Regions from separate parts of the Microbulbifer zhoushanensis genome, predicted to be linked through region 2. Evidence: riboswitches for the same ligand, from Rfam matches in the RefSeq annotation. Region 2 holds a riboswitch; the other holds the start of a gene.
The links. Region 2 has a riboswitch for thiamine pyrophosphate ahead of LVD10_RS04865 (TonB-dependent receptor). Riboswitches for the same ligand answer to the same signal wherever they lie in the genome.

Region 1 (4,419 bases), on a different contig from region 2:
CGTAGGCCCAGCTCGTATACCGAGCGTTCGCTGTGCACCAGTTCTGAAAGCGGTGAAATCATTCCCGCAGCGGTCCAGCAGGCACCACTCGGGCGCGCCAGGCTGCCCGCCTCGAACAGGGTGATATCCAGCCCGCGCAATGCCAGGCGCCAGGCCAGCAGGCGCCCCATCAGGCCGCCGCCGGCGATGGCGACGCGGGGACATTGGTTGGAGACAGTCAGGGTCATCGGTTTTCCTGTGCCGGGAGCTCTCGAATGCCGAAGTTGCGGCGCGCTGCATCAGCCCTTGTGATACAACTCGCTGCCCATGTCCTTGAACTTGAGCGCCATTTCCTCCATGCCCTGTTCCGCCTCAAGCTTGCGGGAATAGTCCCGCACATCCTGGGAAATTTTCATGGAGCAGAACTTGGGACCACACATGGAACAGAAATGCGCCACCTTACCGGATTCCTTCGGCAAGGTTTCATCGTGGTAAGTGCGTGCACGCTCCGGATCCAGGCCCAGGTTGAACTGGTCTTCCCAGCGGAACTCGAAGCGGGCTTTGGACAATGCATCGTCGCGCTGCTGCGCGCGGGGGTGGCCCTTGGCCAGGTCCGCGGCGTGGGCGGCGATCTTGTAGGCCATCAGCCCCTCTTTTACGTCTTCCTTGTTGGGCAGGCCCAGGTGTTCCTTGGGCGTCACGTAACAGAGCATGGCGCAGCCGTAGGTACCGATCAGTGCAGCCCCGATACCGGAAGTGATATGGTCATAGCCCGGCGCGATATCAGTGGTCAGCGGACCGAGGGTATAGAACGGCGCGCCGTGGCAGTGCTTGAGCTGCTCATCCATGTTTTCGCGGATTTTGTGGATGGCCACGTGGCCCGGCCCCTCGATCATGGTCTGCACGTCGTGGCGCCAGGCAATTTCAGTCAGCTCACCCAGGGTGTGCAACTCACCGAACTGGGCCTCGTCATTGGCGTCGGCAATACAACCCGGACGCAGGCCATCGCCGAGGCTGAAGCTCACATCATAGGCTTTCATGATCTCGCAGATTTCCTCAAAGTGGGTGTAGAGGAAATTCTCCCGGTGGTGGGCCAGGCACCACTTGGCCATGATGGAGCCACCGCGGGACACGATGCCCGTGACGCGTTTTGCGGTAAGCGGCACATAGCGCAGCAGTACCCCGGCGTGAATGGTGAAGTAGTCCACCCCCTGCTCCGCCTGTTCCACCAGGGTATCGCGGAACACTTCCCAGTTCAGGTCTTCGGCAACCCCATTCACTTTTTCCAGGGCCTGGTAAATCGGTACCGTGCCGATGGGGACCGGTGAATTGCGCAGGATCCATTCGCGCGTCTCGTGGATATTCTGGCCCGTGGACAGGTCCATCACCGTATCCGCGCCCCAGCGCGTGGACCACACCAGTTTCTCCACCTCCTCCTCGATGGACGAGGTGACTGCGGAATTGCCGATATTTGCATTCACCTTGCACAGGAAATTGCGCCCGATGATCATCGGTTCCAGCTCCGGGTGATTGATATTGGCGGGGATGATCGCGCGCCCCTCCGCCACTTCACGGCGCACAAATTCCGGGGTGATCTGTTCCGGGATAAAAATGCCGTCGCGGGCTTTGCCGTAATCGGATTCCGCCAGCACTTCGCCGGCCGCGGCGCGGCCCATATTCTCGCGCACGGCAATAAACTCCATTTCCGGGGTAACAATGCCCTGGCGGGCATAGTGCATCTGGCTGACATTCTGCCCCGCCCGGGCGCGGCGCGGGGACGGCAGGTTGTCAAAGCGGATATGGTCCAGGCCCTGGTCGGCCATGCGCTGCTGGCTGTAGGCCGCCTGCCGGGTGGTCAGTACCTCGGTATCGCCGCGGGCCTCGATCCAGGCCTGGCGCAACCGGGGCAGGCCGTCGCGCACATTGGGCCGGTAGTCCGGATCGGAATACAGGCCGGCAGTATCATAAACCCGCAGTGGCGCGTTGGGCTCCAGCACCGGGTTGCTTTCGTCACCACCCACCACACTGTCGCCCAGGCAGATTTCGCGTACGCCAACACGGATATCGGTGCTGTCACCCTCCAGGTAGATCTTGCGGGAATTGGGAAAGGACTGGGCGGTAAGGTTGTCGAGGAAAACCCGGGCAGATTCGCGGCTTTCCGCGCGGGATTGTCCACTTTTTTTCGTGGAATCCCGTTCGCTGGACTCTCGGTTCGCGTCGACCGGCGTATCGGTTTCTTGAGACATGCTGACCCCTTTGTATTGCGCGGAAATGCGCAACGTGGCGCTTTTTCGCGGAGAGTGGCGCCCGAGCGCCCGGGGAAGAATCAGCAGAGAGGAAAGTCGTGTAATGACTTTTTCGGTAGCGGGGGATTTATGGTGAAAACCCCGCGCTCACATATGTAGCGACTTCAGATCTTGTTCCCTACGCGGGGGTTACCCCGATCAGGTTCAACGGATCTCGCAACAGCGATCTCAGCCCACAGGCACTCCGACAAGTTGTGCCGGAGTATAGTGGATGATCCGCGCCCTGGACAAGGCCGGCCAACAGTATTGTGAACTGGGGCCAAGAGAGGGTCAGATTACCAGGGATTTCTGGTAGCTCATCTCGCGAATGGCGTAGCGCACACCTTCGCGCCCTACCCCGCTCTCTTTCACCCCGCCAAAGGGGAAATGCTCCGCGCGGAAGCCCGGGCCGTCGTTTACAGCCAGCAGCCCTACATCGAGAGCGTTGAACAGCTGCTTGGCCAGGCCCAGGTCACGGGTGAAAACCCCGGCCTGCAGCCCAAAGGGACTGTCATTAACCAGCCTGATCACCTCGTCGATGCTGTCGAACGGGCGCAGCGGGATAACCGGCCCGAAGGTCTCGTCTGCCACCAGGGGCGCGTCGTCCGGGATCCTGTCGATAACCGTGGGCCACAACAGGTTGCCCTCGCGGCGATGCCCACACAGCACCCGCGCACCCCGGGTCACCGCATCCTCGACACGTCCGTGCACCTCGTCTGCGGCGGCAGTGTGGATCAGCGGGCCAACAAAAGTATCTTCCGCCATCGGGTCGCCGACTTCCAGGCGGGCGGTAGCATCCAGCAGCTTGCCGGTGAAAGCTTCGTAAACCTCGCGCTGCACAAACAGGCGCTTGGCCGCAGTGCAGCGCTGGCCGGCAGTGGCGAACCGCTGGTTGATGGCCGCGGATACCGCCGCATCCAGGTCGCCGTCCGCCATCACCACCAGAGGATCGTTGCCGCCCAGCTCGAGCAGCAGTTTCTTGTAACCGGCCGCTGCGGCAATGGCATTGGCCGCCGCCGTGCCGCCGGTAAAGTTGACTGCCTGCACCTGCGGGTGCGCCACGGCGTAGCTGGTGGCGGGAATATCCGGCACCAGCATCTGCAGTACGTTGCGATCCATACCGGCGCGATAGCAAAGCTCCACCAGGAATTCCGCCGAACGCTTGTTCTGCGGGCCTGGCTTGAACAGGATGGTGTTGCCCGCGGCAAATGCCGGACCGATCTTGTGTACAGCGATATTGATGGGGAAATTAAACGGAGTGATACACAGTACCGTGCCCAGCGGCTTCCACAACACCACGCCGATGCGCTCACGCTGCGGAGGGTAGGCATCGGAATCCAGTGCCTCGCCGTTTATGGCGCGCGCTTCCATGGCACTCGCCAGGGCTGTGTTGTACGCGCGCTCGATCTCCACCCGGCTGTCACTGATGGTCTTGCCGGTCTCGGCGGTAATTAGCCTGGCCAGGTGATCGGCGTGCTCACGGAGCAGGCCAGCAAGCCGCAACAGGATATCGGAACGCTCGAATGCTGGTGTGGCTGACTGTACCGCACGCCCCGCCACCAGTTGGCCAATAACTCGCTCGACATCGTCGCGGTCAGCAAAATCGTACTCTTCGATCAGCTCACCGTCGTAGGGATTGAGGATGCGATAATCGGCCATGGCGGCGCTCCAGTTAATTCACAATCAGTTGATAGATGATTCGCAGGCCGGCAACCAACAGTGCCAACCGCATCAGCCGGAAGAACAGCCTGCTGTCCAGGCGGTTGAGCATGGCGATGCCGATCCGGGTTCCCACCACCGCTGCCAAGGTCAACAGCAGGATCAGCCCCAGGTGATCGGAAAAGGCAAAGCCCAGGTAGATGAACGCGGGCACCTTGAGCGCATGGCACCAGGCCTGCATGACCGATTTATTCGCCACCACCTCTTTGGGCGAGAGGTCCCTGCGCACAAAAAAGGCCGCCAGCAATGGATCCACGGCGCCTGCCAGTATGCCCAGCGTCCCGGTTCCGATCCCGACCCAGAAATAATTGCGCGGGGCCAGGCGGATTTCCGGCAGTTTCTTCGGTTTCAATACGGTGTAAAAAATCAGGACGGCAAGTAGCGCCATCGGCAACTGCTGCCAGTCCAGGCTTGCCAGTCCCATCGTCATGACCGC
Region 2 (4,419 bases):
GGCAAAGACGGTTACTTCCTGATGGTGGAGGGCGGTCGAATCGACCACGGCCACCACGCCGGCAGCGCCCACAACGCACTCACCGATGCGGTGGAATTCGCCCGGGCGGTGTGGGTGGCCATGGACAATACCGATCCGGAAGACACCCTGATAATCGTAACCGCCGACCACAGCCATGTATTCACCATGGCCGGCTACCCTACCCGCGGCAATCCCATCCTGGGCAAGGTGGTCGGCAATGACAGCCGCGGTGAACCGGAGTCGGAACCGAAACTGGCCGATGATGGCAAGCCCTACACCACCCTGGGCTATGCCAATGGACGCGGCTTTGCCGCGCTGGGGGATGAGACCGATGCGGATGTCCGTTACGGCCTGCCCGCCAGCAACGGGCGCAGGGACCTGGCCGAAGTGGACACCACCGCACCGGGCTTCCACCAGGAAGCACTGGTACCCACCGAAGCCGAGACCCACGGTGGCGAGGACGTGGGTATCTGGGCCCGCGGCCCCGGCGCGCACCTGCTGTCCGGTACCCGTGAGCAGAGCTATATCTTCCATGTAATGGCCCGGTCGGGTGGTTTACTGGCCGATTGATCCGGCAACTTATAATAGAGGTAGAGGCCTCGCTAATAACTTTGTTAGCGAGGCTTACTATGAATGCTCCAGGTGTAAGAATAAGTTGTAAGCGCCGCCTGTAGACTGGATTGAAACTATCTCTGCGGGGAAGATTTATAAAAATAAAATTAGTTGATTATTAGCCGGCTGAAATAGATCTTATTTTAAATATTTACCACATCCAAGCATTATTCACTCGATAGTAAATGTCATCTTTGATTTGATTTTAATCTGGCGTATTTTTTTATTGTTCTACATCGGCACGCAGGATAGTGTTTTCAGGCGCTTGATGAATTAGCGCTGAGTTCAATTGTAACTACTAATCAAGGGCGAGCACCAAATGAAGTAGCGCATTACGGGCTCACATATGGTTGACATCCCAGGGAGAAAATAATGCGTGAGCTAAATCTTCAGGAAATGAAAAATGTAAATGGTGGTTTTTATCAGGCTCTACTACCGGTGGCTGTTGGTTTCGCAACCAGGTTTGTGACGAGTAAGTTAGCGAAGCATTTCATTGGTAATTTTTCACTGTCCTACGGAACCTATCAGGCAGCAGTGGGCTTGGATTCCAGGGTTCGCTAAACCAAAGTAAACTAACAGGAGTTGGAGCCGGCTTGGTAGAAAAAACTTTAGCCATCCAGGCCGGCTTTAAAATCCTATTGTGTTTGACAATGAAAAAATATCGAAAGTGCCCTCAATGTAAAACATGCAGTATTGATGTTGGACTCTTGGAGGATGGTACCTACTGCGAAGCTTGTGGTTGTGCTGTTGTAACAAGCGTATTCTACTCATCTGCCCTGAGTATCAGCATGGCCCTTCTTATCTCCATATGCATGAACCAGGGCCAGGTTGCTGCAGGACTCTTAGTCTTGTTGGCCCTGGCTATCAGGGTTTTTTTCCTGGACAAAATCGATGCGCGGATTATGCCAATCAGTAAAATTTAGTATCGACAGGATATGGCTATCTGGTTTGTGAAGTCGAAAGCCATTCCGGGAACCCGTTCTGCATTTAAAGGCCTAAGTCACAGGGTAAAAAACCGCCAGCCACACCGTCTGGCAATCCGGGTTCGTCCAGCTGACCCGGTGGCGCACGCGGGCGGGGATATCCAGGTAATCCCCCTCGCCCAGCACCACCTCGCGGCCGTCGGCAAAGGCGATGCGGCCACTGCCCCGCAGCACCATTACCCATTCGCCCTCTTCCTGGTCGTACCACTCCCCGGGTGGGGTAACCTGGCCCCGGGAGACAATCCGCTCGATTCGCACCGGGCCGCTTGCCAGCACCTCCTCAAACACCTCCGCGTCGAGCGCATCCGGTAGCTGCGTGAAAAAATTGCCGGGTTTCATGGGGGGCTCCAGGGTTTCAATGTGGTTTTCCGTCGTGTGCCAGCTGCCTGGCTGCAATGGTCAGCAGGGAAGCTACAGGCGCCCTGCCCAATTACTAACCAGCATGACTTCTGTTATGATCGCGCCCGCAACACCTTAGGGGTGGCTTCGGCCTGAGATGCGCGGTGATCGAAAGACACCACAGCGCGAACCCTTGAACCTGATCCGGTTAATACCGGCGTAGGAATAGGTAAGTCCAAGAATAGCCTCCTCACGTCGCAGCCCGGGTCTCTTTCACTTCAGCTTTTGCCGAGAGAGAACCATGAATCGCCCATCCAGAATAAGACCCATCGCCCTCTCAGTCGCAATGCCAGTCGCGCTGGCCGGCAGCCTGTCCGCCCTGCCAGCGGCCGCGACCGAATCCGGCACCCGGGACCTGGAAGAGGTCATCGTCACCAGCCAGCTGCGCGACACCAGCCAGCTCGACCTGGCGGCCAGTGCCAGTGTGCTGGACAGTGCCACCATCGGCGCCCGCGGCGCGGGTAACCTGGACCAGCTGCTCAACCTGGCTCCCAACGTCAACTTTGCCGCCGGTGCGTCCCGGGGCCGCTTTATCCAGATTCGCGGTATCGGCGAGCGCAGCCAGTTTATCGACCCGGTGAACCCGTCCGTGGGCCTGATCATCGACGGCATCGATTTTACCGGCCTGGGGCTGGCCGCCAGCACCCTGGATATGGGCCAGGTGGAGATCCTGCGCGGGCCGCAGGGCACGGTCTACGGCGCCAACGCCCTGGCCGGCCTGGTCACCATGACCAGCAATGCGCCCACAGACACGCCCATGGCAGAGGTCTCCGCAGAGGTGGCCGAATACAATGGCCGCACCCTGTCTGCGGTGGGCAGCGGTGCACTGACCGACAGGCTGAGCTATCGCCTGGCCGCCCGCAACCAGCAGTCGGACGGTTACATCGATAACGGCTACCTGGGCCGGGAAGACACCAACAATATCGATGAGTCGATCCTGCGCAGCAAGCTCCGCTACCAGGCCAGCGACGACCTGCAGCTGGATATCACCGCGCTCTATATCGACGTGGACAACGGCTACGACGCCTTCTCGCTGTACAACACCCGCGAGACCCTGTCGGACCAGCCCGGCTGGGACCGCCAGGAGACCCTGGCCGGTTCACTGGTTGCCCGCTGGTCCGGCAGTGACCTGTTTACCCTGGAGTCCACCGTCAGCGTGGCCAGCTCGGATACCGAGTACGGCTACGATGAAGACTGGACCTATGTGGGCTTTCACCCGTGGGAATACAGCTCCACCGACAATTACCTGCGCGACCGCAACAACCTGAGTGCAGACCTGCGCCTGCTGTCCACTGAACAGACAGCACTGTTCAATGGCCGCAGCAGCTGGGTGGCCGGGATCTACCTGCGCGATGAAAGCGAGGACCTGCAGCGCAACCAGGCCTTTACCAGCCAGTTTGAAACCGCCAACCAGGCCCTGTACGGGCAGTTGCGCACCAGCCTGGGCGAGACTCTCGCGCTGGTGACCGGCCTGCGCCTCGAGCAGCGGGAGGCGGATTACACCGATTCACTGGCGGTTGATGCCGGCAATAACGAAAACCTCTGGGGTGGGGATATCACCCTGGAATACCGCGGTATTGCCGATACCCTGGTCTACGGCACTGTCTCCCGTGGCTATAAGGCCGGCGGCGTCAACGGCCGGATCATTTCGGCCTCCGCCACCAACCCGGATATCGGCCGCGATGCCTTCGAGTTCGACACCGAGCAACTACTCAACTACGAACTGGGGATCAAGGGCGCCTGGCTGGACAACCGCCTGCAGGCGCAACTGGCCGCCTTCTACCAGGATCGCAGTGACGTACAGGCCAAGCAGTCGGTGTTCGACCCCGCGGATTTCTCCTTCGACGATTTTCTTACCAACGCTGCTGGCGGGGCAACCACCGGCCTCGAAGTGGAACTGGATTACCGCGCTACAGAAGCCCTGCGCTTCTTTGCCTCGGCGGGCTGGCTGAACGCCGAGTTCGAGGGTTTCGAGAGCACGTCCCATGTGGATGCCCGGGATGACTACAATGGCCTGGCACTGGCGCCGGTAAACCTGGACGGGCGGGATGTGGCCCATGCGCCCAATTACCAGTTCTTCACCGGTACCGAACTGTCATTGACCGAAAACCTGCTGCTGCGGCTGGAGCTGGAGGGCAAAGACGCCTTCTATTTCTCCAACAGCCACAACGAGAAGTCCATCGCCTACGAACTCGTAAACGCGCGCCTGACCTATCGCGGCGATAGCTGGGAGGCCTCACTGTGGGGCCGCAACCTGGCGGACGAGGACTATTACACCCGGGGCTTCTACTTCAGCAACCAGTTCGGCAACAACCCGGCCAATGGCTATGCGCCGGAAGCCTACTACCAGTATGGCGAGCCACGGGTTGCGGGCATTTCCGGTACCTATACGTTTTAAGATTTA

Region 1: it holds a riboswitch for thiamine pyrophosphate, as region 2 does, so the genes downstream of both, thiC (phosphomethylpyrimidine synthase ThiC) here and LVD10_RS04865 (TonB-dependent receptor) in region 2, are expected to answer to the same signal.

What each region holds. Positions count from the first base shown of each region.
Region 1 is NZ_JAJSAO010000005.1:284,239-288,657, forward strand. It holds gene thiO (glycine oxidase ThiO) at 1-227, opposite strand, end outside; gene thiC (phosphomethylpyrimidine synthase ThiC) at 279-2,225, opposite strand; TPP riboswitch at 2,384-2,482, opposite strand; gene safD (sulfoacetaldehyde dehydrogenase SafD) at 2,556-3,923, opposite strand; gene LVD10_RS12055 (sulfite exporter TauE/SafE family protein) at 3,937-4,419, opposite strand, start outside.
Region 2 is NZ_JAJSAO010000002.1:289,866-294,284, reverse strand. It holds gene LVD10_RS04880 (alkaline phosphatase) at 1-591, shown strand, start outside; gene LVD10_RS04875 (hypothetical protein) at 1,006-1,194, shown strand; gene LVD10_RS04870 (cupin domain-containing protein) at 1,629-1,955, opposite strand; TPP riboswitch at 2,083-2,198, shown strand; gene LVD10_RS04865 (TonB-dependent receptor) at 2,257-4,413, shown strand.